DNA from 3 places in the Paraburkholderia sp. EG287B genome. Region 3 is predicted to be linked to each of the others. Evidence: riboswitches for the same ligand, from Rfam matches in the RefSeq annotation. Region 3 holds a riboswitch; each other region holds the start of a gene.
The links. A riboswitch is a leader RNA that binds a small molecule or an ion and turns the genes downstream of it on or off. The one in region 3 is predicted to bind cobalamin.

Region 1: another riboswitch for cobalamin. It lies ahead of AB4Y40_RS03710 (CbtB-domain containing protein); the one in region 3 lies ahead of AB4Y40_RS24220 (porin).
Region 2: another riboswitch for cobalamin. It lies ahead of cobW (cobalamin biosynthesis protein CobW); the one in region 3 lies ahead of AB4Y40_RS24220 (porin).

What each region holds. Positions count from the first base shown of each region.
Region 1 is NZ_JBFRCG010000002.1:208,434-218,048, reverse strand. Features, by position in the region: gene AB4Y40_RS03720 (AbrB/MazE/SpoVT family DNA-binding domain-containing protein) at 1-341, opposite strand, end outside; gene AB4Y40_RS03715 (histidine phosphatase family protein) at 470-1,099, opposite strand; cobalamin riboswitch at 1,144-1,289, shown strand; gene AB4Y40_RS03710 (CbtB-domain containing protein) at 1,329-1,547, shown strand; gene AB4Y40_RS03705 (CbtA family protein) at 1,561-2,313, shown strand; gene AB4Y40_RS03700 (ABC transporter permease) at 2,631-3,320, shown strand; gene AB4Y40_RS03695 (ABC transporter permease) at 3,334-4,047, shown strand; gene AB4Y40_RS03690 (ABC transporter ATP-binding protein) at 4,079-4,867, shown strand; gene AB4Y40_RS03685 (GlxA family transcriptional regulator) at 4,901-5,995, shown strand; gene AB4Y40_RS03680 (aspartate aminotransferase family protein) at 6,225-7,442, shown strand; gene aruF (arginine/ornithine succinyltransferase subunit alpha) at 7,485-8,564, shown strand; gene astA (arginine N-succinyltransferase) at 8,561-9,595, shown strand; gene astD (succinylglutamate-semialdehyde dehydrogenase) at 9,598-9,615, shown strand, end outside.
Region 2 is NZ_JBFRCG010000012.1:112,326-121,940, forward strand. Features, by position in the region: gene AB4Y40_RS22680 (cobyrinate a,c-diamide synthase) at 1-738, opposite strand, end outside; gene cobO (cob(I)yrinic acid a,c-diamide adenosyltransferase) at 743-1,345, opposite strand; gene AB4Y40_RS22690 (cobalamin biosynthesis protein) at 1,342-1,836, opposite strand; cobalamin riboswitch at 1,979-2,249, shown strand; gene cobW (cobalamin biosynthesis protein CobW) at 2,463-3,554, shown strand; gene cobN (cobaltochelatase subunit CobN) at 3,582-7,376, shown strand; gene AB4Y40_RS22705 (ATP-binding protein) at 7,373-8,410, shown strand; gene AB4Y40_RS22710 (VWA domain-containing protein) at 8,551-9,075, shown strand; gene AB4Y40_RS22715 (flagellar brake protein) at 9,083-9,615, opposite strand, start outside.
Region 3 is NZ_JBFRCG010000013.1:78,117-87,731, forward strand. Features, by position in the region: gene AB4Y40_RS24185 (porin) at 1-73, shown strand, start outside; gene AB4Y40_RS24190 (BON domain-containing protein) at 106-474, shown strand; gene AB4Y40_RS24195 (DUF2182 domain-containing protein) at 709-1,518, opposite strand; gene AB4Y40_RS24200 (DUF899 domain-containing protein) at 1,527-2,291, opposite strand; gene AB4Y40_RS24205 (helix-turn-helix domain-containing protein) at 2,441-3,661, shown strand; gene AB4Y40_RS24210 (glutamine cyclotransferase) at 3,697-4,338, shown strand; gene AB4Y40_RS24215 (TonB-dependent receptor) at 4,387-6,318, opposite strand; cobalamin riboswitch at 6,423-6,605, opposite strand; cobalamin riboswitch at 6,696-6,830, shown strand; gene AB4Y40_RS24220 (porin) at 7,077-8,171, shown strand; partial or broken gene AB4Y40_RS24225 (autotransporter-associated beta strand repeat-containing protein) at 8,232-8,789, opposite strand; gene AB4Y40_RS24230 (hypothetical protein) at 8,762-8,947, opposite strand; gene AB4Y40_RS24235 (MFS transporter) at 9,107-9,615, opposite strand, start outside.

The sequences.
Region 1 (9,615 bases), on a different contig from region 3:
CATGGGTCGAAACGCGTGGGGTCATCGGGTCCGCCGATCTCGGTGCCTTGCGGCTGGCCGAAGTCGACGAGCGGGTGCGGCTCGAGCTTCCTCTCGCGCAACTGCTGCAAATAGCGCTCGCGCGAGAAGCGCCGGATCGCCGTATGCGGGCGAACCGTGAGCGACCCATCTTCGACTTCCACCTCGACTTCCTGTCCCTCTGCCAACGCCAGCTTGCTGGCAAGGCTGGCCGGAATGCGCACCGCAAGGCTGTTTCCCCAACGCTTCAGGGTTTGTATCGCCATTTCGTCCTCGTACTGAATCAGCCGCCTGGCCAATAACGTGTTGAGCTTGATGTCCATACCTGATCGCGGTGTATCTACGTGGTTGATACAGTCCCGATGCTAGGCCTCGGATAGGTGTGTGTCAACGCGTTGATACGTGTAGTTTCGCGGCGCATGGACGCAGATCAAGGAATGCCGTCCCTGTCTCAGTCCATCGCTGCGAGCCATACCCAGCCGTGCTCCGAGCGGCGCAGCGCCGTCACGGCAAGCGGCGCGATTTCGATCGAGCGAAAACCCGACGACGGCGCGCCCAGCGCGTGAAGAATCGCCGCCCGGATCACGCTCGAGTGCGTGAAGGCGATCAGGGTGTGTCCCGATTCGGGCAGCGCATCGAGCCAGGCGCCGACGCGCGCGCGGACATCGTCGAACGAGTCGCCGCCGTCTGGCGGCCTGAAGCCTGGATCGCGCGTCCATGCCGCAAGGGCTTCGGGCGCTTCCCGCGCGAGATCCGTCAGGCGCCGGCCTTGCCACGCGCCGAAGGCGGCTTCGGCGAGCGCGTCAGCTGGCGTTGCCCCCGCGAAGCCTGCCGCGCGTGCGCTCGCGCGCGCGATCGCTGCGGGACTCGTGAGCGCGCACGGCGCCTCGCCATGGCGATGACCGCCGGCCAGCCGCACGTGCCAGCGCTCGCGCCAGGCGGCGAGCGCCTCGAGTGCGCGCGCGTCGAGCGCTGCTTCGGCGTCACCGCCCGCTACAGGCACGTCAGGCTCGTGCGGGAACGTGCCCGAGCGCAGCGCGGCATTGGCCGCATGGCTCACCAGCCAGACTGTCGTCGACATGCTTCTCCTTTTGCTTCGCCACTCTGTGGCTGACATTCGAGCCGCGGCCAGCCGCCGCAGCGCGTAGAATACAGGCTCCACGACACGCGGAAGCCGGTGCAAGTCCGGCGCGGTCGCGCCACTGTAACTGGTTGCCGTCGAAAACATCGAAGCAACGGAAGTCAGACCTGCGCGTCGTGAACCACTCTTTCAACGACTAGCGGGGCGCGTAACCCCAGGAGAAGTCAGCATGTCCGAAACCACATTCCCCTTGCAGCACGCACCGGCCGCGCCGGCGCCCATTCCGCTGCGGGAGATCCTGCCCTGGGCGATCTTCGGCGGCCTCATGCTGCTGCTGGCCCTGTACTTCGTGGGCGCCGAGCAGGGCGCCACCGCGATCTTCCCGGGCATGTACGTCCACGAGTTCGTTCACGACGGCCGCCATCTGCTCGGCTTCCCCTGCCACTGACCGGGAGCTGAACATGGTTGGCAAGTTGCTGGTACGCGGCATGCTCGCAGGCATCGCCGCGGGACTCCTCACGTTCGGCTTCGCGAAGATCGCGGGCGAGCCCCAGGTCGATCAGGCGATTTCCTTCGAGGAGAAAGCGGACGCCGCGAAGGGCGAAGCGCCCGAGCCCGAAATCGTCAGCCGCGAGACCCAGGCGAGCTTCGGTCTCTTCACGGGCGTGATGGTCTATGGCGCGTCGATCGGCGGGCTCTTTGCGCTCGTCTTCGCGTATGCGAATGGCCGCGCGGGGCGTCTTTCGCCGCGCGCGCTCTCGGCCTGGCTCGCGCTCGCGGCGTTCGTCGCGATCTACATGGTGCCGAACATCAAGTATCCGTCGAATCCGCCCTCGGTCGGCGACCCGGAGACGATCGGCTATCGAACCGGGCTCTTCTTCCTGATGATCGCGATCTCGATCGCCGTGTCGGTGTTATCGCTCAAGGTGCGCGCCGCGTTCGTGCCGCGTCTGGGCGTCTGGAACGCTTCGATCGTGGCGCTCGTGCTGTTCGTCGTCGTGATCGGCGCGGTCCAGCTCGCGCTGCCGACGATCAACGAGGTGCCCGCCGCGTTCCCGGCCGTGCTGCTGTGGAAGTTCCGCACGGTGTCGATCGGCATGCAGCTCATTCTCTGGACCACGATCGGCCTGCTGTTCGGCGCGCTCGCCGAACAGCTGCTCGGCGCGAACGCCCGTGCGGGCAGCGCACGCGGCACGCAAACGCGCGCCGCGTAAGCTCCGCCGGGTCGCGGCGCGCACGCCGCGCGCCTATCGAAAAAGCGACCCCAAACTTGCGTAAATGCCCCGCGCGCCTCGCGTGCCGGGGCATTTTTTTCCGCCTTTCAAAAGCATCGCGCCCGCGGCTGTGCGGGCCTGATCCGCACGCGCCGACGCGTCGCGCGGCAATGCTGCACTGCAATATCCGCGCCGCGCTAGTTTGAGCAATCCATTTTGCACTGAGACGATCCGCGCCAGTTCATCGGTTTCGGCGGCGCCCACGTGCCGCGCGAGGCCGCCCGAAACGACAAAACAACTTTGTTCCGGAGACGCGCGTGATCCTTTACGGCTTTGGCCCGGTGCTGCTCGCCGGCACGATCCAGACCATCGAACTTTCGCTCCTCTCGCTCGGCGTGGCTGTCCTGCTCGGCCTGGCGGGCGCGGCGGCCAAGCTCTCGTTCAACCGGCCGCTCGCGGCCGTGGCGACCGCCTACACGACGCTGATCCGCTCGGTGCCCGACCTCGTGCTGATGCTGCTGCTCTTCTACAGCATCCAGATCGGCGTGAACGAGGCCACCGACGCGCTCGGCATGGCGCAGATCGATATCGATCCGTTCGTGGCCGGCGTCGTCACGCTCGGCTTCATTTATGGCGCGTACTTCACCGAAACCTTTCGCGGCGCGTTTCTCGCGGTGCCGCGCGGCCAGCTCGAAGCGGGCCACGCCTACGGCATGAGCGGGGCGCGCGTGTTCGCCCGCATCCTCTTTCCGCAGATGATGCGGTTCGCGCTGCCCGGCATCGGCAACAACTGGCAGGTGCTCGTCAAGGCGACGGCGCTCGTCTCGATCATCGGTCTCGCCGATGTCGTGAAGGCCGCCCAGGACGCGGGCCGCAGCACCTTCAACCTGTTCTTCTTCCTCGTGATCGCGGCGCTCATCTATCTCGCGATCACCACGCTCTCGAACTTCGCGCTCGTCTGGCTCGAACGCCGCTATTCGGTGGGCGTGCGTCACGCGCAACTGTGAGGAAAAGGCCGTCATGAACGAAATCATCCAGCAATTCGGCCGCGCGTTCCTTTACTGGGACGGCGAGCATGTCTCGGGCCTCGCGATGACGCTGTGGCTGCTCGTGATCTCCGTCGCCTTCGGCTTCGTGTGCGCGGTGCCGCTCGCCGTGGCGCGCGTCTCGAGCCGCCGCTGGCTCTCGCTGCCGGTGCGTTTCTACACCTACGTGTTTCGCGGCACGCCGCTCTACGTGCAGTTGCTGCTCATCTACACGGGCGTGTACAGTCTCGCGTTCATCCGTTCGGAGCCGCTGCTCGACGCGTTCTTCCGCAGCGGCCTGAACTGCGCGGTGCTCGCGTTCGCGCTCAACACCTGTGCGTACACGACGGAGATTTTCGCGGGCGCGATCCGCGCGACCTCGCACGGCGAAGTGGAAGCGGCGCGCGCCTACGGCATGAGCCCGTTCACGATGTACTGGCGCGTGATCCTGCCTTCGGCGCTGCGCCGCGCACTGCCGCTGTACAGTAACGAAGTGATCCTGATGCTGCACGCGACCACGGTGGCCTTCACCGCGACGGTGCCCGACATTCTCAAGGTCGCGCGCGACGCCAACTCGGCCACCTACCGCTCGTTCGAGTCGTTCGGCCTCGCGGCGCTGATCTACTGTGCGGTATCGTTCGTGCTGGTGGCCGCGTTCCGCCGCGCCGAAAAACGCTGGCTCGGCCATCTCGCCGTGCGCACCCGCTGATTCACTGGAACACCGGAAACTGGAGACCATCTTGGCTCAGACGCAATCCTCAGATAGCAAGCTCGTCGCGCGCGACATCCACAAGCGCTACGGCGACAACGAGGTGCTCAAGGGCGTCTCGCTCGACGCGAAGAAGGGCGACGTGATCAGCATCATCGGCGCGAGCGGTTCGGGCAAGAGCACCTTCCTGCGCTGCATCAATTTCCTCGAGAAGCCGAACGCCGGCGAGATCGTCGTGGACGGCGAGGCCGTGCGCACCAAGGCGGGCCGCAACGGCGACCTGGATGTGGCCGACCACAAGCAGTTGCAGCGCATCCGCACCAAGCTCGCGATGGTGTTCCAGCACTTCAATCTCTGGTCGCACATGAACGTGCTCGAGAACGTGATGGAAGCGCCTATCCACGTGCTCGGCGTGCCGCGCAAGGAAGCCGAGGACCGCGCGCGGCAGTATCTGGAGAAAGTGGGCCTCGCGCCCCGCGTGGAGAAGCAATATCCGTCGCATCTTTCGGGCGGCCAGCAGCAGCGCGTGGCGATTGCGCGCGCGCTCGCGATGCATCCCGACGTGATGCTGTTCGACGAACCGACTTCGGCGCTCGACCCCGAACTCGTGGGCGAAGTGCTCAAGGTGATGCAAAAGCTGGCCGAAGAGGGCCGCACGATGATCGTCGTCACCCACGAAATGGGCTTTGCGCGCAACGTCTCGAATCATGTGATGTTCCTGCACCAGGGGCGCACGGAGGAAGAGGGCTCGCCCGCCGATGTGCTCGGCGCGCCGAAGAGCGATCGCTTGCGTCAGTTCCTCTCCGGCAGTCTCAAGTAAGCGGCGCGTTCAGTCTCGCGCCGCGTCTTGCCGATGGTCCGTTCCGCCGCTCTTCCTTCCGCTTCAGTTCCGGCCGCCGCGCCCGGGGGCCAGGTGCCGCTCGCGCGCGCCAGCCGCACGACCCAGGTGGCGATCGTCGCGCTGCCGCCCGTTTCGATGTCGGGCGTGGGCCCGATCGTCGACGCGCTCAATCTCGCCAACGAGATCGACGGCCGCGCGCTGTACCGCTGGCAGATGTGCTCGTGGAACGGCCGCCCCGTGCCGCTCGCGGGTGGCGCGCAGTGGCCCGCCGACTGCGCGTTCGGCGACGCCGTTTCAGCCGACTGGCTGATCGTCGTGACCGAGCGCTACCAGCAGTTCGCCGACTACCGGCTCTTTCTCGCGAGCCTCGCGCGTGTGGGGCAGCGCACGCCACTCGTCACGGGCATTCACCACGGCATCTGGTGGCTCGCGATGGCGGGGCAGTTGCAGGGCTACCGCGTGGCCGCAAACTGGGAAACCTTCCAGCAGTTCGCCGAGCAGTTCGAGCGCACCATCGTCACGCAGCACATCTATGAAATCGACCGCGACCGCGCGACCTGCTCGGGCGGCCAGGCCACACTCGACTTCATGCTCGCGATGATCGGCCGCGACCATGGCCCGGAACTCGCCGAGCGCATTGCCGACGCGCTGGGCGCCAGCACGCTGCGCAGCGGCGACGAGCGCCAGCGCATTCCATTCGTGACCGCGCCCGGCGAGCGGCACCCGCGCCTGAACGACGCGCTCAAGCTGATGGAGGCGAATATCGAGGACCCGCTCACGACCGACGAGATCGCGAATCTCGTGGGCGTGTCGCGGCGGCAGCTCGAGCGGCTGTTTCGCCAGTACCTCGGCGCGATGCCGTCGAAGTATTACCTGGGCCTGCGCCTTGCCAAGGCGCGCTCGCAATTGCAGCGCACCAGCAAGTCGGTGGTGCAGATCAGTCTCGCGTGCGGGTTTTCGTCGGCGGCGCATTTTTCGAATGCGTACCGCGAGCGCTTCGGCGTGACGCCGCGCGAGGACCGCCGCAACTGGATCGAGCGCCAGCACGGCGGGGCCGCCGCCGAACCGCGCGCGGGCGCGCTCGTCGAGCCGCCGGAAGTGCAGTGAAGCTGGCCGCGGCGCAGCAAGCGCCCGGACCTTGCAGGTTCCGTACGAAAAAACGCGTCGCGCCTGCGCAAGACGTTTGCGCGCAGCTTGCCTACACTGCACAGGTGTCGACGGGCTTGGCGCTGGAGCGCTTAGTCCCGTCCCATGCAACGCCACCTGAGCGAAAGGGCACGGCCCCAACGCACACCGACCCCGAATTCGACACGCACTGAGTAAAAGAGGAATCGCCATGAACGACCAGACTGTGAGCCGCAAGACCTTCGACGAAGTGATGGTGCCGTGTTTCTCGCCCGCGCCGTTCGTGCCGGATCGCGGTGTCGGCTCGCGCGTGTGGGACACCGAGGGCCGCGATTACATCGACTTCGCCTGCGGCATCGCCGTGACGTCGTTGGGCCATGCGCATCCGGAGCTGCTGCGCGTGCTGCAGGAGCAGGGCAGCAAGCTCTGGCACATCGGCAACGGCTACACCAACGAGCCGGTGCTGCGCCTCGCGCGCCAGCTCGAAGCGCTCACGTTCGCCGATCGCGCGTTCTTCGCGAACTCGGGTGCGGAGGCCAATGAGGCGGCGCTCAAGCTTGCGCGCCGCGTGGCGTTCGATCGGCACGGCGCCGACAAGTTCGAGATCGTCTCGTTCACGCAGTCGTTCCACGGCCGCACCTTCTTCACCGTGAGCGTGGGCGGCCAGCCCAAGTATTCGGAGGGCTTTGGCCCCGTGCCGGGCGGCATCACGCATCTGCCGTACAACGACATCGAAGCGGCGAAGCGCGCCATCGGCGCGCAGACCTGCGCCGTGATCGTCGAGCCGGTGCAGGGCGAGGGCGGGGTTATTCCCGCCGATCCCGCGTTCCTGCGCGCGCTGCGCGAAGCGTGCGACGCGCACGGCGCGCTGCTGATTTTCGACGAAGTGCAAACGGGCGTGGGCCGCACGGGCCACTTCTACGCCTACGAAGATACGGGCGTCACGCCCGACATCCTCACGACCGCCAAGGCGCTCGGCAACGGCTTCCCGATCGGCGCGATGCTCACGACCGAAGCGATTGCCGCGCACTTCAAGGTGGGCGTGCATGGCACGACCTATGGCGGCAATCCGCTGGGCGCCGCTCTGGCGGGCAAGGTGGTCGAGCTCGTGAGCGATCCGGCGCTGCTGGCTGGCGTGCGTGCGCGCGGCGAAGCGATTCGCGGCAAGCTCGCGAAGCTCAACGAGCGCTTCGACATGTTCAAGGAAGTGCGCGGCAAGGGGCTGTTGATCGGCGCCGAACTGAACGCGCGCTTTGCGGGCCGCGCCAAGGACTTCAACGGGGCGGCCGCGAATCGCGGCGTGATGATGCTGATTGCCGGGCCGGATGTGCTGCGCTTCGCGCCCTCGCTCATCATTCCCGAAGCGGACCTCGACGAAGGCTTTGCGCGCTTCGAGCAGGCCTGCGCAGACGTGATCGGCGCACGCTAAATCGCAACCCAGCCGCAACCCAGCGCACACACAGGATCGACGATGCTATTCGTTCGCCCCGCCAGGCTTTCCGATCTCGACGCGATCGCCCACATGGCGCGCACCGCGCAGCCGGTGCTGCATTCGCTGCCGCACGACCGCGCGGCGCTGGAAGCGCGCATCGCGCTTTCCGAAGATTCGTTTCGCGCGGACGTGGACTTCCCCGGTGAGGAGTTCTATCTGTTCGTGCTCGAAGATTCCGCCACGGGGCGGCTCGTCGGCACCTCGAGCATCGTGGCGGCGGCCGGCTACGCCGAGCCGTTCTACGCGTTTCGCAACGACGCGCTGATTCACGCGTCGCGCGAGCTGCACGTGAACCGCAAGATTCACGCGCTGACGATGTCGCACGAACTCACGGGCAAGAGCCGCCTCGCAGGCTTCTACATCGAGCCGTCGCTGCGCGGCGACGCGGCCGCGCATCTCATGTCGCGCGCACGCATGATGTACGTCGCGATGAACCGCCGGCGCTTCACGCCTGAAGTGTTCACGCTGCTGCTCGGCGTGACCGACGACAAGGGCGTGTCGCCGTTCTGGGAGGCCGTCGGGCGCAAATTCTTCGGGCGCGACTTCAAGGACATCGAACTGGCGTCGGGCGGACGCAGCCGTACCTTCATCGCCGAGGTGATGCCGGCTTATCCGCTCTACGTGCCGCTGCTGCCGGAGCCCGCGCAGCGCGTGCTCGGCGAGCCCGATCCGAGCGCCTTGCTCGCTTACGAAATTCATCTGGAAGAGGGCTTCGAGCCCGACCGCTACGTCGATATTTTCGATGCGGGTCCGGTGCTCACCGCGCAGGTCGATCGCACGGCTTCCGTCGCTGGAAGCGAGACGCGCACGGTGCGTGAAGTTGCGCTCGCAACGAATCGAGAGGGCGCGGCGTATCTGGTCGCGAGCCAGCATGCGGGCGAGTTCCGCTGCGTGCTCGCGACGCTGCCCGAAAGCGAGAAGGGCGCCGGCATCATCGCGCCGCTCGACGCGAGCGCGCGCGCCGCGCTCGGCGTGCAGGACGGCGAGCCGGTGCGCTGTGCGCCGCTGTATCGCGCCACCCCGCAAACAGAGGACGCTTATATGGGAGACGCACAATGATCGTGGTACGCGTCGTGCAAACGGGCGACGTGGACGCGCTCGTCGCGCTCGCCCAGGAAACGGGCCCCGGCCTCACCACCTTCAAGCCCGACCGCGAGGCGCTCAAGGCGCGCATCGAGCGCGCGCGGCGCACGCTCGCAGGCGAGGCCGCGCCACGCGAAGCGGGCTACTTCTTCGTGATGGAAGACACGGCCACGGGCGACGTGGCGGGCGTTTGCGGCATCGAAACGGCCGTGGGCCTGGAGCAGCCGTTCTACAACTACCGCGTGAGCACCGTGGTGCACGCAAGCCAGGAGCTCGGCATCTGGACGCGCATGCGCGCGCTCAATATCTCGCACGATCTCACGGGCTACGCCGAAGTGTGCTCGCTCTTTCTTTCGCCGCGCTATCGTACGGGCGGGGTGGGCAGCCTGCTGTCGCGCTCGCGCTTCATGTTCATCGCGCAGTTTCGTGAGCGCTTTCCCGAGCGCCTGTGCGCGGAATTGCGCGGCCATTTCGACGCGCAAGGCACGTCGCCGTTCTGGCGCGCGGTCGGCTCGCACTTCTATCAAATCGATTTCAACGCTGCCGACTACCTCAGCTCGCACGGGCGCAAGTCGTTCCTCGCGGAGCTGATGCCGCGTTACCCGGTGTACGTCGAACTGCTGCCCGAGGAAGCGCAGGCTTGCGTGGGCCTCACGCATGCAGACACGATTCCCGCACGCCGCATGCTCGAAGCCGAGGGGCTGCGCTACGAGAATCACGTCGATATCTTCGACGCGGGCCCGGTGCTCGAATGCCATATCGGCGATTTGCGCACGGTGCGCGACAGCGTGGTCGTGCCGGTCGAGATCGGCGAGGCGCATGCCGAAGAGGGCGTGCGCTCCCTCGTATCCAATACGTCGCTCGGCGATTTTCGCGTGGGTTTCGCGCCGGGCGTCGTGCACGACGGCGTGTTCACGCTGAGCGCCACGGAAGCGGCGGCGCTGAACGTCGCGGCGGGCGAGCCGGTGCGCGTGCTCGGCCCGGCAGCAAAGCAAAAACAGGGATGACCATGAACGAGCTTTACATC
Region 2 (9,615 bases), on a different contig from region 3:
GCGCGCAATGGCGATATGACGGCCTTCGAGCCGCCGCGTCATCGCTTCGTCGTGCGAAGGATCGGCGAACGCCACTGCCGGCGGCAATTCGGCGAGCGCGGTTTGCGCGAGCGCGTCGGCGGCGCGTTCGATGCGCGCGTCGAGGTCGTCGATCTCCGCGGCCTGATGCAGGCCGAGATGACGATCGGGCAGCGCCATCGTCGCTTCGCTCGCGACATGCCCGAGCCAGCGCACGTCGGCGGGCAACGCCTCCTGCAGCATCTGGGCGTGGCGCGGCGAGCCCACTCGGTTCGCCAGCACGCCATGAAACGGCACCTCCGGCCGAAAGCGCGCGAGGCCGAACGCGATCGCGCCGAAGGTCTGCGCCATCGACTTCGCGCTGACGATGGCGGCCACCGGCACGCCAAACTCAGTCGCGAGATCGGCGCTGCTCGGCGTGCCGTCGAACAGGCCCATGACGCCTTCGATGAGGATCAGGTCGGCTTCGCGCGCGGCCTGCGCGAGCAGGGCGCGGCACGCTTCTTTACCCACCATCCACAGGTCGAGCGAGAGCACGGGCGCGCCGCTCGCGCGTGCGAGGATCATCGGGTCGAGAAAATCCGGCCCGGTCTTGAAGACGCGCACGCGCCGGCCCGCGCGCCGGTGCAGCCGTGCGAGGCCGGCCGTGAACGTGGTCTTGCCCTGGCCCGAAGCGGGCGCGCTGATGAAGAGCGCGGGGCAGGCAACCGTTGCGCTCATGCGCTCAAAACTCCACGCCCTTTTGCGCTTTCACGCCTTGCTCGCGATACGGATGCTTCACGAGGCGCATTTCCGTGACGAGGTCGGCGGCTTCGATCAGGGCGTCGGGTGCATGGCGGCCCGTCACGACCACGTGCACGTGCGGCGCACGCGACGCGATCACGCCGAGCACTTCGTCGAGCGGCAGGTACTCGTATTTGAGCACCGTGTTGAGTTCGTCGAGGATCACCATGGCGTACTCGCCGCTCTCGATCATGCGCTTCGCTTCGTCCCAGCCCTTGCGCGCGGTGGCGATGTCGCCGTCGCGATTCTGCGTGTTCCAGGTGTAGCCGTCGCCCATCGTCACGAAATCGCAGTGCGCAACGCTGCCGAGAAAATCGCGTTCGGCCGTGTGCAGCGCGCCCTTGATGAACTGCACGACACCGAGCTTCATGCCGTGGCCGAGCATGCGCACCGCCATGCCGAATGCGGCCGTGCTCTTGCCCTTGCCATTGCCGGTGTTGACGATCAACAGGCCCTTTTCGTGCGTCGCGGCGGCCTGCTTCTTCTCGTGGCCTTCGCGGCGGCGTTGCGTCATGCGTTGGTGCGATTCGGGATCGGTTTTCATCGTCGGGAGTGGGTTGGTGGCGGCGCTTTCGCGTCCGCGTTTTCGTGATCTTGCAGAATGCCTGCGATTGCGACCGTCACGCCGTCGAGCGCCAGCTTGCCGCGCACGAGCGGAGCGCCGCCCGCCGCGAGACGCGCGCAGGGCTCGCACACGCCGTCCACACCGAACTGCGCCTGCGCGGCGGCGGAGGGCGGCGCCAGTGTCGGCGTCGCGGCGAGCTGCTCCCGCGTGTACGTCTGCAGCGGCAGCGCGTGTGCCGCGCAAAACGCTTGCAAGGCGGGTTCGCCGGCTTTGGCGTCGAGCGTCGCCACGGCCGTTACGCCGTCGAGCGGCCACGCGCCGAGCGCGGCGCGCACTGCGGCTTCGACCTGCGCGAGCGTCACGCCGCGCCGGCAGCCGATGCCGAGCGCAAGCGGCGGCACGCGCTGCGCGGGCTCCGGCGTGGCTTCGAATGAGGCTGCGCGCGAGGCGCGATGTTCGGCAGGATTCACGGCGAGAGCGTCGATCGAAGGCGTGACCGCAGAGGCAAAACGAGCAAAAGCGTCGCGTTCCAGCAGGCGCCGGATGCGCGCTACGATAGCACACGCTTTTGCGGCTTCCCACGCCTTCCTTGACGCGCAGGCCCCCCGCGCCTACACTCGCACGCACTCTGGTGCTCGCGCGCGCGATTCATAATGCACGCGCAGTTAAACGGGAATCAGGGAGCCATCCCGCCTCGGGCATGGCCAACCTGAACTGCACCCGCAACGGTACAACGAGCGCGGCGTTCGCACGAATGCCGCAAACCGCTTCCATGCTTTACGCAGTCCACGCCACTGTGCAAGCCGGCCGCAAGGCCGCTCGCGCGGGAAGGCGAAGCGGTGTTTCGTCAGTCCGGATACCGGCCAGATACGTGGGATTCGCGCTGCGGGGATGCGGTGCCGGGTCCGTGATTTTCATGCGTCAGCCGGGCGAGGCCCGGGTGCGTTTCTGGTCGTTCGTCCCCTGCAGGTTGTTGCATCGTTGCGCGTGACAGCGTCTCCATGGATACGCGCGTGTGCGCAACACGGCACCCGCACGAACGGCAGGCGCGACGCACCATGCCCCTCGATACGGCCTGGCGCCGAAGGAGCACTTCATGCAAATGCGCAAGATTCCGGTCACGATCGTGACGGGCTTTCTCGGCAGCGGTAAAACCACGCTGCTGCGTCACATTCTTCAGCACGCGGGCGGCCTGCGCGTCGCGGTCATCGTCAACGAATTCGGCGAACTCGGCATCGACGGCGAAATCCTGCGTGGCTGCGGCATCGGCTGCGACGAAGACGGCAACGAAACCGAAGGCCAGCTCTACGAACTCGCAAACGGCTGCCTTTGCTGCACCGTGCAGGAAGAGTTCTTTCCCGTGATGGAGAAACTGCTCGAACGCCGCGGCGATGTCGATCACGTGCTGATCGAAACCTCGGGTCTCGCGCTGCCCAAGCCGCTCGTGCAGGCGTTCAACTGGCCGTCGATCCGCAACGCGTTCACCGTCGATGCGGTCGTGACCATGGTGGACGGCCCCGCCGCCGCGAGCGGCCAGTTCGCCGAAAATCCGCAGGCCGTGGACGCGCAGCGCCGCGCCGACCCGAACCTCGATCACGAGTCGCCGCTGCACGAGCTGTTCGAAGACCAGCTTTCGGCGGCCGACCTCGTCATTCTCAACAAGACCGATCTGCTGGACGTTGCGGACCAGGACGCGCTCATCGCCGAACTGCGCGAAGAACTGCCGCCGCAGGTGAAGATCGTGCGCGCGCAGCACGGCAAGCTCGATCTGCATACGCTGCTCGGGCTCGAGGCGGCCTCCGAGGAGAGCATTCATCTGCGGCACGACCATCACGGTTCCGCCGACGATCCCGATCATCACCATGACGAGTTCGATTCGGTCGTGGTGTCAGGCGCTGCCGCTTCGCGCGAAAGCGTGATCGAGGCGCTGCAACAACTCGTCGATGCGCACACGATCTATCGCGTGAAGGGCTTTGCCGCGTTGCCGGGCGCGCCCATGCGCCTCGTGATTCAAGGCGTGGGCCGTCGCTTCGACAGCTATTTCGACCGCCGCTGGAACGCGCAGGAAAGCGCGGCACAGCCGCTCGCGAGCCGTTTCGTGCTGATCGGCGAAGACCTCGATGGCGCGACGCTGCAAGCGGCCTTCGATACCGCATTGGCGAACCTGCAGACCGCGGCCGCGAAGTGATCGCGCCGAGCTAGACGAGGCTGTTCCATGCATTTGCTGCGCACCACGCCGGGCGGTTTCGTCGACGACACGCAAGGCGTTATCCGGATCGACCAGCAGCCCGCCGAGATCGTCGTGCTCAGTTCGGCGGACACCACGCTCGCGCTGCTGGCGAGCGTGGTGCCGCGTCTGCCCGCCGGTTTTCCGGGCGTGCGGCTCGCGAACGTCACGTATCTGCGCCAGCCCGCGTCGGTGGACTTCTACGTCAAAGACGTCTTGCAGCACGCGCGCGTGGTGGTGGTCGATCATCTGGGCGGCGAAACGTACTGGCCTTATGGGATCGAGCAGGTCGTCTCGCTCGCCGGGCGTCGCGGACAACTGCTCGCGATGTTTTCGGGCGACTTGCAGGAAGACCCCAATCTCATCGCCAAGAGCCGCGCCGAGCCCGAGTTTTGCCGCTTGCTGTGGCGTTATCTGCGCGAAGGCGGCGCGGCCAACGCCGAATCGTTCCTGCGTGCGCTCGCGTGGCGCGCGTTCGACTGGGGCAGCGAGCCCGCGCCGCCCGTCGCGCTGCCGGCCGCCGCACTCTATTGCCCGCAGCGCGATGTCGCGACCATCGACGAATGGCGCGCGCGCTGGCAACCCGGCGCGCCGGTCGTCGCGCTGCTGTTTTACAAGGCGCATCTGCAGGCGGCGAACACCGCCGCTTTCGATGCCTTGATCGCCGCGCTGCTCGCGCGCGGCCTGAACCCGCTGCCGCTTGCGATCACGTCGCTCAAGGACGCCTTGAGCCGCGACGTGCTCGACCAACTGGCGGCCGAACACGACGTCTCGCTCGTGCTGAATACCACGGCATTCGCGGCTTCATCGCTCGATGACCCCGAACCGATCGCGCTCGCCGGCGACGCGCCTGTGCTCCAGGTGATCCTGAGCGGCGGCAATCGCGAAGACTGGGTGAAGGACAATCACGGCCTGAATTCTCGCGACATCGCCATGCATATCGCACTGCCCGAAGTGGACGGCCGCGTGATTACGCGTGCGATCAGCTTCAAGGGCCTTGCGTACCACTGCAAGGAGACGCAGGTCGATGTCGTGCGCTATCAGCCCGACGCCGAACGCGTGGCTTTCGTCGCCGAACTGGCGCGCCGGTGGTGCCGTCTGCGCAGCCTGCCGAATGCAGAGAAGAAGCTCGCGCTCGTGCTCGCGAACTATCCGATGAGCGAAGGGCGCATCGGCAACGGCGTGGGGCTCGACACGCCGGCCTCGGTGGTCGGCATCCTGCGCATGCTGCGCGACGAAGGCTATCGCGTGGCCGATCTGCCCGCAGCCGGCGACGCGCTCATGCGCATCCTCACGCAGGGCGTGACCAACGATCCGGACACCCGCGCGCTGCGTCCCGCATGGCAGAGTCTTTCCCTCGACGACTACCGCGCGCGCTTCTCGCAACTGCCCGCCGAGGCGCAAAACGCGCTGATCGCGCGCTGGGGCGTGCCGGAGGATGACCCCACGGTGCGCCGCGGCCGCTTCATGATTGCGGGCTGGCGCTGTGGCCAGGTGTTCGTGGGTATCCAGCCGTCGCGCTCGCGCGGCGACGACACCTACGCGAACTACCACGACGCCGAACTCGTGCCGCCGCACGCGTATCTCGCGTTTTACTTCTGGCTGCGCGAGACCTTCGGCATCGACGCCATCGCGCACGTGGGCAAGCACGGCAACCTGGAGTGGCTGCCCGGCAAGAGCGTGGCGCTCGCCGACACCTGCTGGCCCGACATGGCGCTCGGGCCGCTGCCGCATCTGTACCCGTTCATCGTCAACGATCCGGGCGAGGGCAGCCAGGCCAAGCGCCGCGCCCAGGCCGTGATCATCGACCACCTGATGCCACCGCTCACGCGTGCCGAGAACTACGGGCCGCTGCAAGACCTCGAACGTCAGGTCGATGAGTATTACGAAGCATTGATGGTGGACCCGCGCCGCGCCAAGCTGCTGCGCAAGACCATCCTCGCGACGATCATCGAGCATCGGCTGCACGAGGAATTGAGCGTTTCCGCGCCGCAGGATCAGGCGGGCGAAGACGAATTGCTCACGCGCGCCGACGCTTACCTCTGCGAGCTGAAGGAAGCGCAGATTCGCGACGGCCTGCATACGTTCGGCGAATCGCCGCAAGGCCAGCAGCGGCGCGACACGCTGCTCGCGCTCGGGCGCTACGCATGCGGCGACGGGCAGGGCGCAAACGCGGGCCTGATCGACGCGCTCGCGCGCGACCTGCGTATCGATCACCTCGTCGATCCGGCTACGGTCGATTGGGCTGCGCCGTGGCAGGGCCCGCGTCCGCCGCAACTCGCTGTGGTGAGCGATACGCCATGGCGTCATGCCGGCGACACGCGCGAACGCCTCGAAATGCTGGCGGCCACGCTGATCGAAGACATTTGCTCAGGCGAACGAAGCGATGCGGAGCCTGCATCGCTGCCGCACGCGGCCCGGGTGCTCGCGCGCCTGCGCGACGACGTGCTGCCGCGCCTCGACGCCTGCGGCCCCGAAGAGTTGCGCCAGCTGCGCCGTGGCTTCGAAGGCCGCTTCGTGCCGCCGGGCCCGAGCGGTTCGCCCTCGCGAGGCCGTCCCGACGTGCTGCCCACGGGCCGCAACTTCTATTCCGTCGATACGCGCGCCATTCCGACCCAGGCGGCGTGGGCGCTCGGCATGAAATCGGCGCATCAGCTCATCGAGCGGCATTTGCAGGAGCACGGCGACTACCCGCGCGCCGTGGGGCTTTCGGTCTGGGGCACGGCGACGATGCGCACCGGCGGCGACGACATCGCCCAGGCGTTCGCGCTGATCGGCGTACGGCCGAAGTGGGCTGCCGGCAGCCAGCGCGTGACCGACTTCGAAATCATGCCGGTCGAGGCGCTGGACCGGCCGCGCATCGACGTGACGCTGCGCGTATCGGGCTTCTTCCGCGACGCGTTTCCCAACGTCATGCATTTGTTCGACGCCGCCGTGCAGGCAGTGGCCGATCTCGACGAGCCGGAGCACCAGAACCCGCTGCGCGCACGCGTGCTGCGCGAGCGCGATGCGCTGGTCGCGAACGGCATGGCCGCCGACGAGGCGCGCCGCCGCGCGGGCTGGCGCGTGTTCAGCGCGCGCCCCGGCGCGTACGGCGCGGGCTTGCAGTCGATGATCGACCATCGCCAGTGGCAGACCGACGCCGATCTCGCGAACGCGTATCAGGCGTGGGGCGGCTACGCCTACGCGCAAAAGAGCGCGGGCGATGAGGCGAGCGAGGCGTTCCGCGCGCGTCTCGCGTCGCTCGACGTGGTCCTGCAGAACCAGGACAACCGCGAACACGACCTGCTCGACTCGAACGACTATTACCAGTTCCAGGGCGGCATGGCCGCGGCGGCGCGGCATTTTTCGCAGGCGCAGCCCGCGCTCTATCACGCGGACCACAGCAATCCCGCTGCGCCGCGGATTCGTCCGCTGCACGAAGAGATCGCGCGCGTGATCCGCTCGCGCGTGGTGAACCCGAAGTGGATCGACGGCGTGAAGCGTCACGGCTACAAGGGCGCGGCGGAAATGGCGGCGACCGTGGATTACCTGTTCGGCTATGACGCGACCACGCGCGTGGTGGGCGATCATCAGTACGCGCTCGTCGCGAACGCCTACGTGCACGACGACGACACGCGCGAATTCATGCAGCGCCACAATCCGCACGCAATGCATGCCGTGTGCGAGCGCCTGCTCGAAGCGATCCAGCGCGGTCTCTGGCAGGAGCCGGGCGAGCATCGCGCACAACTCGAACACCGTCTGCTCGAAGCCGGGCAGCATCTGGAAGGATCAGGACCATGAGCGCTGCGGCCACGCGTCCCGCGTTTCCCTTTACCGCGCTGGTCGGCCAGGCGCCGTTGCAGCGCGCACTGCTGCTCGCGGCCATCGACCCCGCGATCGGCGGCGTGCTGGTGAGCGGGCCGCGCGGCACCGCGAAATCCACGGCCGCGCGGGCGCTCGCGGCCCTCCTGCCGGAAGGCGCGTTCGTCACGCTGCCGCTCGGCGCGAGCGAGGACAAGCTGATCGGCACGCTCGACCTCGAAGCGGCGTTGCGCGAGAGCGCGGTGCGCTTCGCGCCAGGGCTGCTCGCGCGCGCGCACGGCGGTGTGCTCTACGTGGACGAAGTGAACCTGCTGCCCGATGCGCTCGTCGACGTGCTGCTCGACGCGGCGGCGAGCGGTGTGAACACCGTGGAGCGCGATGGCGTGTCGCACACGCACGACGCGCACTTCGTGCTGGTCGGCACGATGAATCCCGAAGAGGGCGAGTTGCGTCCGCAATTGCTCGATCGCTTCGGCTTCATGGTCGAACTCGGCACGCCTTATGACGTCGCTGAACGGCAACGCATCGTCAAGGCGCGCCTCGCGTTCGACGCCGATCCGCAGGCGTTCTGTGCGGCGCGAGAGACCGAACAGCGCGCGCTCGCGCAGCGTCTCGCGGCGGCCCGCGAAGCGCTCGACAAGCTCGACTGGAGCGATGCCGTCCACGAGCGCGCGGCGCAGCGTTGCATCGAGGCCGCCGTCGACGGCTTGCGCGCCGACCTCGTGATGCTGCGTGCGGCGCGTGCGCTCGCCGCGTTCGAAGGCGCGCAGGCGGTGAGCCCGGACCACGTCGACGAGGTTGCCGATTGCGTGCTCGCGCATCGCCGGCACGCCATGCCGCAGCGATCCGATGCGCCGTCTTCCCCCGAGCCGCAGCAGCCGCCCTCCGCTTCCAGGCGCGAAGACAAGCACACCGAAACAACGTCGGATGCCGATTGGGGCGAGTTGCCGCCCGAGCCCGTCGCGGCGAAGGCCGTGAAGGGCGTCATCCCGCTGCCCGCAAAAAAACGCTGACCCGTCGGGCACAGGCCGCCGCCTTCGCACAGGGCGGCGCTCGACGGCGAGAAGGCCCGGGGCGCGGTCCCGCGCAAGTCGCGAAGCGCGGCGAGCGGATCGCCTGGCCGCCCACGCTCGCGGCCAAGCGCGCCGGGTCGTTGCAGGCGCAACATTTCCGTTTCGCCAGACGCAAGACCGGCTCCGGCGCGCTCCATTGCTTCGTGCTGGACTGCTCGGCCTCGATGCTCGCGCGCGGCCAGCTCGCGCTCGCCAAGGGATTGTTGATCGCGCTGTTCGATCGCGCCCGCGCCGAGCGTGTGGAGGTGGCGCTGATTGCTTTCGGCGGCGCCGGCGCCGAGCTGAGGTTCGGGCCCGCGGTGCCGCGCTGGTGGAACGAGCGCTGGATCGAGCCGATCGGCGGGGGCGGCGGCACGCCGCTCGAAGCGGGCATCGGCCGCGCGGCGCAGGTGCTCGAAATTGCCGCGCGCCGCGACCCGGCGCGTACGCGTCATCTCTGGCTGTTCAGCGACGGCCGCACGACGCAGTGGCCTGAGCGGCCGCGCCACGCCGACCACGTCACGGTGATCGATTGCGAACTTGGCGCGCTGCGCGTGGGGCGCTGCGAGGCGCTCGCGCGAGCCTGGGCCGGCGAGTGCCTGGACGCTCAGGCATTGCTCGCCTGAACGCGCATTAGCGCATGCTGCCGGTCCAGTACAGCACGTCGTCCTGACGATCGAATACGTAGACTTTCATCGCCATCTGTTCGGCGGTCGTGAGGCGGTTGAGTTCGAGGCCGAGCGTCGCGTGGGCGGGGTCGCCCGTTTCCGCCTGCACGTTGCGGATGATTGCAGTGGTTTCGATCGCCGTCGCGTTGTCGCCCGAGCGCAGCTGGAAGGCCACGCGCAGCCGCTCGCCCACCTTGCCGAGTGCCCACGCGGCGCTCACCGAAAGCCCGAGCGCGCTGATCCCGCGTGCGAGCGCCACGCCGTCATAACCCGCACCTTCCTCGCCGATGCCATAGCGCACGGGAAATTGCGCGCGCACCCGAATCGAGCGGCGTTCGCGCAGGCGGCGGATGTTGGCGGGCTTCGAAAGCACGAGGTAGTCGAGCGGCGACTGGCTGAGCGCATGCACGGTGCATACGAAGCGATAGACGGCCTGGCTCGCAATCGCGACGATCTCCACGTTTTCGCCCGGCGTGATGGCGATGGGGCGGCCGTCGA
Region 3 (9,615 bases):
CATTTACGGCACGCCTGTCGCCCCGGGTCGCAACACCACGGCTGTCAACGTCGGCCTGCGCCATACCTTTTAAGCCGCGAGCAGAAGCCACCATTGGAGTATGGAATGAACACATTTAACAAGACCCTCAGCCTTGCACTCGTCACGCTGCTCGCCGCGGCGTCCCTGAACGCTTCGGCCCAAACCGAGGCCAGCGCGCCCAGCGCTACGGCCTCGGCGGCGGCCAGCACCGAGGCACCCGCGACGCCGAGCAACACCAAGCTGCGGCGCGCGGTGTACCGCGCGCTCGCGAAGCACAAGGAAATTCAAGGCGGCAGTATCGGCGTCAGTGCCAAAAATGGGGCGATTACGCTCAATGGCACGGTCACGGATGCGGCGCAGGTCGACAGAGCCGCCGAGATCGCCAGGGGCGTTCCTGGCGTGACTTCGGTGACGAACAAGCTGACGGTTCAGAAACCTTTAGGCGGCATGTGAGCCGCCACCAGAGGCGCGGAGTGCGGTGAGGCCGGGAGTCCCCCCGGTCGCGCCGGGCTTCGCCCAGCAGCACGGAGGTTGAATCCAGTCAGCCTCCTGCTGTTACTCCGGATTGCCAGTAACAGTCCGGAGCGTCGATCAGACTCGTGTGCAGGCGCGAGTCTGGAGGCGTGAGTTCGACGTTAGAGTCGGAGCGTTTTATCGCCGTTTCGCGAGTGCGGAACGGCGATTTTTTTATGCAGCCAACGCCCGCACCAGCATCACCAGGCCCGCCGCAATCGCAGCCGCGCCAATCCCGCGTGCGACTCTTGTGCCGCCCGGCATCCACCGCTCCGCCGCGATCGCCGCCGCGACCAGCGCCATCGCAGGCCGATCCATCACGCCCGCCGCAAGCAGCGCCGCCATCAAATTTCCGCAGCAGTACAGGCAATGCCGGCCGAGCTTCAGGCCGTGACGCAGCGCAGCCTGCATATCGAACCGCGCATGCCCGCACGACGGCACGTTCCCGCAGCACGCAAGCCACCGCGCTTTCCACGCGGAGAACTGCAGCACGCCCGCCATCACGACGACCACACCGGCCAGGGCCGGCGCACTATGCGCTAGCGCTGGCGCCTCGACGGCCAGCGCGGTGAGTCGCGCCCCCGCCGCGAACACGAGCCCCCCGACTACGAGCCACACGAAGAAGTAACCCGCACCGGCCATCACCGTCATCCCACCCGCACGCGCCGCGCGTGCGTCGCCCAGCGCCTCGAAATACCGCCACAAAGCGGGCGCGACCGCGGGCAACATCATTGCGACCATCATCACATTCCACATGCCGGCAAACGATACGGCGGCGTCGAACCACGTGCGTCCGCATATGGGCGTCCAGAGCGTGGACATCGTCCAGCCGCCAGGCATCGGCGTGCCGCCCATCGCCTGCATCGAAGCGCACCAGACGAACGTTGCCGCCGCGCTCGCCGCGCAGACCAGCGACGCAACGCCGAAGAAAATCGCGCGCGGTGTACCGCCGCGCAGCCGTACCGTCATGCCGACGTTATCCATGATGCGCCTCAGCTCTCTGCGTACTCGTCATGCCGGTGCCACCAGATGCCGGCCTCGTTGCGTCCCTTCGGCGCGCGGTCGAGCCACTGGTACATGCCCCACACGCCATCGAGGCCGCGCGCATAGGTCGAGTACGTGTGATAGACCACGCCGTCCTCGAGCACGAACGCGCTCAGGCCCGGACGGTCGCGCGTGTAGGTCGCCGCGTCGGTGCCGCAGCTCGCCGCGAACTCGGCAACGGGCGCGGGCGGCGGATTCATGTCCATGGCGTGGCCGCTGCGCGCATAGTTGTATTCGATGTCGCCCGCGCGCTGCTGCGCGGTGGTGAACGCCACGTTGAAATCGAAGTTGAAGTCGTTGCCGCTCGACGAGGCCCACGGGAAATGCCATCCCATGCGCTTGCGGTAGCTGAGCAGCTTCGCGAGCGGCGCGCGCGAGACCGCCATGAGCCGCACGTCGTGATTCGCGAGATGCACGGCGATGCCTTCGAAGCCATCCGCAATCGACGAGCACGACGGACAGCCCGCCGCGTAATCCGGTCCGAACATGAAGTGATAAACGAGCAGTTGCGAGCGCCCCTTGAAGAGATCGGCGAGCGTGGCGCCGCCCTCTTCGGTTTCGAAGCGATACGTCTTGTCGACGCGCACCCACGGCAACGCCTGGCGTTGCTGCGCCAGTGCGTCGCCGCGGCGCGTGTGTTCTTTCTCGGCGGCCAGCAGTTCGATGCGCGCCGCAAGCCAGTCTTCGCGCGTTCCTGTGGTATGGGTTGCCATTGCCTGGTCCTCCTATGGATTCACTATGATGGCGGCGCGCTGTGCGCATGGCCATGCCGTTCGATCGATGATTCGTTTGATCGCCGTGTTAGATTAGGTCCGGACCGAGGAGGAGGGGGAGTGACAAGTGTGGCGGGATTCCCATGACCATGGATTCGCTGATCACGGCGGCGGCGCGCGCGCTCGCGGCCGGTGATCCGCTCGGCGCGCTGAACCGGGTCGCGTTGCGCGACGACGCGCCCGCGCTCGCGCTGCGCGGCATCGCCATGGCGCAGCTCGGCGACTTCGCGCGCGCCAAAGCGCTGCTGCGCAGCGCGGCGCGCGGCTTCGGCTCGCGCGAGGCCGTGGCGCGTGCGCGCTGTGTCGTCGCCGAGGCCGAAATCGCGCTCGCCTCACGCGACCTCGGCTGGCCGACCGATACGCTCGCTGCGGCGCGGCAAACGCTCGAGGCCCATGGCGACCGTCTCAATGCCGCGCACGCACGCTACCTGGAAATACGCCGGTTGCTGCTCATCGGCCGCCTCGACGAGGCCGGCGGCATGCTTGCCGAAGCCGATCCCGCGCCGCTGCCGCCTGCGTTGCGTGCGGCGCACGAGCTGATCGCCGCCGGCATTGCCATGCGGCGCATTCAGACGCAGGCGGCGCGGCGCGCGCTCTCCGCGGCCGCGCGCGCCGCGCGTGAGGCGGGCATCGCGGCGCTGAGCGCCGAGATCGAGAGCGCCGCGCTGCTGTTGACCTCGCCGGCGGCGCGCCTCATCGCGCGCGGTGAAGAGCGGGTGCTGCTGCTGGAAGACGTCGAGGCGCTGCTCGCCTCGAAGGCGCTCGTCGTGGACGCGTGCCGCTACGTCGCGCGCGAGGGCCCGACCGTCATCGAACTCGCAAGACGGCCCGTGCTGTTCGTGCTCGCCCGCGCGCTCGCCGAGGCGTGGCCCGCCGACGTGCCGCGCGACGCGCTCATCGCCCGCGCCTTTCGCACGAAGCACGCCGACGAAACGCATCGCGCCCGCCTGCGCGTGGAAATCGGCCGCTTGCGCACGCTGATGCGCGACGTGGCGGAGATCGGCGCGACCCAGCAGGGCTTCGCGCTGGCGCCGCGCCACGCGAGCGAAGTGGTGGTGCTGGCACGGCCCGTGGAAGAAAAGCACGCCGCCGTGCTGGCCTTTCTCGCCGATGGTGAATCGTGGTCGAGTTCGGCGCTGGCGCTGGCGCTTGGCGCGAGCCAGCGCACCGTGCAGCGCGCGCTCGATTCGCTCGCCGCGGCGGACAAGGTGCAGTCGTTCGGCTACGGCCGCGCGCGCCGCTGGACCACGCCGCCCGTCCCCGGATTCGCGACGACCTTGTTACTCCCCGCGCCGCTGCCAGGCGACTAGGATGAACGCCTGTCCCGTCATTCAAGGAGGAAACCATGAAACGAACGACTGCCGAAATCGTCCGCGAGTACGGCCCTTTTCCCGGCATCGAGAAGGTGGGCGGCGTCTCGTACGACGGCAAGCAGGTGTGGTTCGCCGTGGGCGAGCGCATCGCGTCGCTCGATCCGCAGAGCGGCCAGACACAGCGCTCGATCGACATTGCGGCACACGCGGGCACGGCGTTCGACGGCCGGCATCTGTTTCAGATCGCCGAGGACCGCATCCACAAGATCGACCCTGAAACGGGCCGCGTGCTTGCCACGATTCCCGCGCCTGGAGGCGGCGGCGACTCGGGACTCGCGTGGGCAGACGGCACGCTCTGGGTCGGGGTGTATCGCGAGCGCAAGATCCATCAGGTCGATCCGCAGACGGGCGCGATCCTGCGCACGCTCGAATCGAGCCGCTTCGTCACGGGCGTGACGTGGGTGGATGGCGAGCTGTGGCACGGCACCTGGGAAGGCGACGAGAGCGACTTGCGGCGCATCGATCCGGGCACGGGCGAAGTGCTGGAACAGCTCGACATGCCGCCGGGGACCGCCGTTTCGGGGCTGGAGTCCGATGGCGGCGAGCAGTTTTTCTGCGGCGGCGGCAACAGCGGGAAGATTCGCGCGGTGCGGCGGCCGAAGCGCGAGGGCTAGGCGAGCGGGCGCGCGAAACGCTTGAACGCACCCGCTCGCACGCAACGCTCAGAACGTATAGGTCACCTTGCCAAACGCCGTGCGCCCCAGCGTGTTGTACCCGTATGCGGTCACGTACTGCCGGTTGAACACGTTCGCCAGCGTGGCCGAAAGCGCGAGATGCGCATTGACCTTGTACGACGCGCGCAGGCTCACCGTGGTCCACGAAGGCAGGTAGATCGTGTTGAGCTGGTCGTCGAACGTCGAGCCGTTATACAGCAGCGAAACGCCGGTACTGAGGGCGTGGAGCTGGAACTCGTCCCACGTGTGATCCACGCTCAGGCTCGCCGTCTGGCGCGGGCGGCGATTGAGCCAGGTCTGGTCGGTCACGTCCTGCGGATTCAGGATCCCCACCGCGAGGCTCACCGGCGTGGACTTGCCGAGCGTGCCCTTGTACGAGAGGTCGAGCCCCTGAATGTGCGCGCGGCCCACGTTCACGGGCAGGAAGGTCTGCGAGTTGTACGTGATGAGGTCGTGCACCCGCGTGTCGTACACGGCCGCCGTGAACGTGCCGATCGACGTGGTGGCGTCGAGCGCGGCTTCGACCGAATCGCTGCGTTCGGGCAGCAGGTTGGGATTCGAGTAGCCCGGATAGTAGAGGTCGTTGAAGGTCGGCAGGCGGAACGCGTTGCCGTACGAAACGCGCGCGGTGTAGACCGGCGTGATCGCCCACGACAGTGCGACGTTGCCCGTATTCACCGATTGCCCCTGCACGATCTCGTGCCGCCCCGCCAGAAACAGCGTGACGGGTCCGAGCGTGGTGGACTGATGCATCGACACGGCCGAATCGTTGCGCGCCGGCAGGCCGCCCGGCACATCCACCGGCAGGAACGCCATCTCGCGCGTGTAGTCGTAGGCGAGCTTGGTCTCGCCGTCGAGCGGCATGCCGAAGAGCGTGTGGCCTCTTTCCTGATGCGTGATCGACGTGGAGGTGGAAAAGCGCGTCGAGTCGATCTCGTCGGTCGGGATCGTCGGGTCGTTCGAATAGAGGAACTGACGGTCCGTCGCGTAGCCCACCGACTGGTCGAACTGCGTGGTCGGCGTGATGTCGAGGTGGAACGCGAGGCCGGTCGTGAGCTGGTTGTCGCGCTGGCGGTCGTTGCCCCCCGCGTTGTCGAACGAGAGATCGGAGCGGTGGTAGAGCGCGAAGGTCGAGATCGACCAGTTGTCGTGCGCGTAGCCAAGGCGCGCGTCCAGGTTCTGCGCGTGGTACGGGTTGCGGCCGTCTTCGTGGCCGTAGGCCCAGGGCTGGGTCGCGTCGATGCCCGCCGTGTTGTAGTCGTGCAGGCCCAGCGAGTAGGTGAGGCCGCTCAGTGCGGAAAGCGGCCCGGTCGAGCCGATCGTGCCCGAGGTGCGCACCTGCGTGTCGAAGGTCTTGTTCGAGCCGCCGCCGAACGAGACGGTGGTCTGGTTCGGCTGGTTCGACGCATGACGCGTGAAGAGCTGCACGACGCCGCCCACGGCATCCGCGCCGAACGAGGAGGCTGCGGGGCCCGAGATCACTTCGACGCGGTCGAACGAGGCGGTCGCCAGATCGGCCCATTCGGCCGTGCCCGTGGTGACGGAGCCTATGCGTATGCCGTCGATGAACACGGCCACCTGGTCGGCCGACGACCCGCGGATGCTCACCCCCGTGTACGACCCCGGCCCGCCGGTCTGCGAGACGGTGACGCCGGGCAGCGTGGCGAGCGCCTGCGCGATGCTGGGGTCGGCGGGGGAGACGCGGTCGAGGTCCTCGCGCGTGAGCACCTGGGTGCTCGCGTAGCGCTGGTCGAACGATTGCGGCAGATGCTGCGCGTCGCCCACGACGAGGATATTGGGCAGCGTGGTGCCGTCGCCGGCTTGCTGCTGTGTCTGGGTCGGCGATGCGTCGGCGGCATGCGCGGTTTGCCACGCACAGGCGAGCGCGGCGGAAGTCAATACGAATTGGCGAAACTTCATGATGCGGTGGCTGGAAACAGCTCCTGAAAAACGGGCTGTCCGTGCAACGGGCGATCGCCGCGTGGGCGGTGCTTTTGCGCATTGGGGATCCCCGCCCGCTGCGGCTGCTGGACTCGGCTGATGGCAGGTCTCCTGGCTCGCGGGTCGACGTCCGTTGCCGGCCTTCCCGGTTTCCCAGTGGCACGCTCTGGCATGGACTCGCCGCTAACAGTTGCGGGGGCAGCCGCAGTCTTGCACTGCGTTCCCTTTTGATCCCGTCGCCGGGAACCATCAGCGCGCAAGGGTAATGGCCGCGCATTCGCCGCGTCAACCTTTGACGTGTGTCGTGTGGCGAAAACACCCGGTTTGGCCGCTCCCGCAACTTACGCTATCCTTGCAGCTGTTTTTCGCGCGTAGGCGCTGCACGAGCGAAACGCAGCAGGGAAGCCGGTGAGAATCCGGCGCGGTCGCGCCACTGTGACTGGCTGTCAATCGAGCCAGAAGTCAGACCTCGCTACGTTTATTTCACGACTCATTCCCGGGCGCGTAACCCAAGGAGCCGTCAATGCACACCCTCCCACCTTGGAAAAGCGGGCCAATCCGGCCACCACCACCGGCCCTGATGCGGCGTAGACCGCTCACGGGCCACCAGGCGTTCGCTGTTCAAAAGCACGCTGGATATTGACGGATTAACGACGACGTCGGGGCACCTCGCCGCACCAAGCGAGGGCTGACGGCGCTCGTCCATGCATTCTTTACAAGCACAAACAAGAAGACTCATGAACAAGCACATTCTGGCCGCCCTCGGCGGGGCGGCGTTGGCATTCACAGGCGCTGGCGCCTCGGCGCAGCAGGTCACGTTGTACGGTGAGATCGACGCTAGCGTCGACTATGTCAGCGACGTTGCGGGCCGCAGCCAGTATCGCGCAGGCTCGGGCCTGATCGACGGCAGTTTTTGGGGCCTGCAGGGCAGCGAGGATCTCGGCGGCGGCAACGCCGCGATCTTTCGCCTCGAGCGCGGTTTCTCGGTCACCTCCGGCGAAGCCTTCAACGACCATCCGTTCTACGTTGGTCTGCAATCCGAACGATTTGGCACGATCACGCTGGGCCGCCAGTACGACACGATGCACGACTACTTCGCCCCGTTCACGCTGACGGGCGGCGCGGGCGGCACGGCATTCGGCCATCCGTTCGACAACGACAACGCCAACAATTCCTGGCTCGCCTCGAATGCGGTGAAGTTCGCGAGCGCCACATACGGCGGTTTCAGCGCCGGCGCGATGTACGCGTTTTCGAACGCGGCGGGGCGCTTCGCGCAAAACCGCGCCTACGGCTTCGGCGCGCATTACGAGGGCGGCCCGTTCAGCGCCGGCGTGGCTTGGATGCACATCGACGGACGCGGTGCCTCTTCGGTGGGTGCGTACGACACGTCGGTGCTGCCGGGTGCGGGCCTCGTGCCGACCGAGGTCGCGGTGCAGCGCGAAGACACCATTGGCGCGGGCATGAGCTACGCGCTCGGCGACGTGACGCTCGGCGCGGCCTGGTCACGTTCCATTCATACGAGTGTGAGCGAGGCCGATGGCGGCGTGCCGCTGCCGTCGATCGCCTTCAGCAACTACGAAGTGAATGCGCTGTGGCAGGTGACGCCCGCGTTCTCGCTGGCGGGCATGTATGCCTATACGGGCGCGACCTCCGCACATTGGCATCAAGGTGCGCTGCAGGCCGACTATCAGCTGTCGAAACGCACGGACGTGTATACGGAGGCGGTCTATCAGCGCGCGTCGTCCGGTGCGTTTGCGATGATCAACACCTGCGACCCGTCGGCCGGCCGCAACCAGGTGCTCGTGGCGGCGGGCATCCGGCATCGCTTCTGATTCACACGCAAAACGGCCCCGAACCATCGCGATTCGGGGCCGCTTTGCTGAGTGACTACATCACGAAGCCGAGAGCTTCACCGAAACGCCGGTCGAAGAATAAACGGGCGTGGCCTTGAAACCATCCACCGTGACCGTTGCGAATTTCACCGATGCGCCGCTGCCGTCGATCACGTCGATCGAGTCGCCCGCTTTCGGCGTATAGCCGTTCACGAACTTCACATGCAGCGTGCCGCCCGCCACCGTGAGCTGGACGCCCACGCGCAGGCGTCCGCCGCCGTTGCCGTCGATGTCGAGTTCGAGCGTCGTGCCGTTGAGCTGCGTGTACTTGCCCGCCACCGTCAACGGTGCGCTCGTCGCCACGGCCACGCCGCCGCCGGACCCAACGTACACGTCGCCGTTGCCGAAGGCCGTGGTCGACGCCGCCGCGAGCACGCCGCCGCTCACCTGCGAGCCGCCCGTGTAGCTGTTGTTCCCCGCGAGCGTGAGTGTGCCGCTGCCCTGCAGCGTGAGCTTGCCCGAGCCGGCGATGTCGTTGCGCCAGGTGTCGGCGGCGTTGAAGCCACCCTGGGTCGCGTCCATGGCCACGATCACGTTGCCGCTGAACGCGCCATAACCGGTGCGTTGTCCACGGAGCCGAGGTCGGCAGGCGGCGCGGGAATGGCGGCAGTGGTGGCGGGATCGCTATTGCCGCCTCCGCAGGCGGTCAGCGCGGCAACGCTGGTGAGCACTGCCAGGTAGACCGGCAGTGCAATTCGATGGCGTGAAGCGGGCATGCTGAGGGCTCCGTCGTCGTGATTGATGCTGTGTGATTATTTGTGACTGACGGCGGCGAATTATGCTTACCGTCGATTACTCCCTAATTACTAATTTATTACGCAGATGTTAAACGGTAGTGGAAATGAAGTACCGGTGAAATATTTTGCGTCGTTCATTTACGGCTGCGCCTCGAGATAACCGACCTGCACGGGCGGCACGAACCACGCGAGACACAGGCCGGCCAGCGCAGCCACGGCGGCGACGATGAGGCCCATGTGGATCGAGTCCACGAGCGCGCTGCGCGCCGAATTCATCATCGCATCGCCGGCATGGCCGGCGCTCACGAGACGGCTGATCAGCGCGGCCTGGTCGGCGCGGTCCACGAGCAGTTCGGGACTCGCAAACGACTTGAACCACTGCGTCGCCTGATACGAGTCGAGCGAGCGATTCACGCCCATGGTGTAAACATGTCCGAGCAGTGCGCCGGTCATCGCCGTGCCCAGCATGCCGCCGAACGTGCGCAGCGATTGCAGCATCGCCGTGGCGGCGCCGAGATGGTCGCGCGAGACGATCTGCTGCGAGCAGACCGTGAGGCTCGTGCCCACGAGGCCCAGCCCCAGGCCGCTCGCGCCCATGCACGCCATCCACACGAGATGCGGCTCGTTGCCTCGCAGCACGACCACCG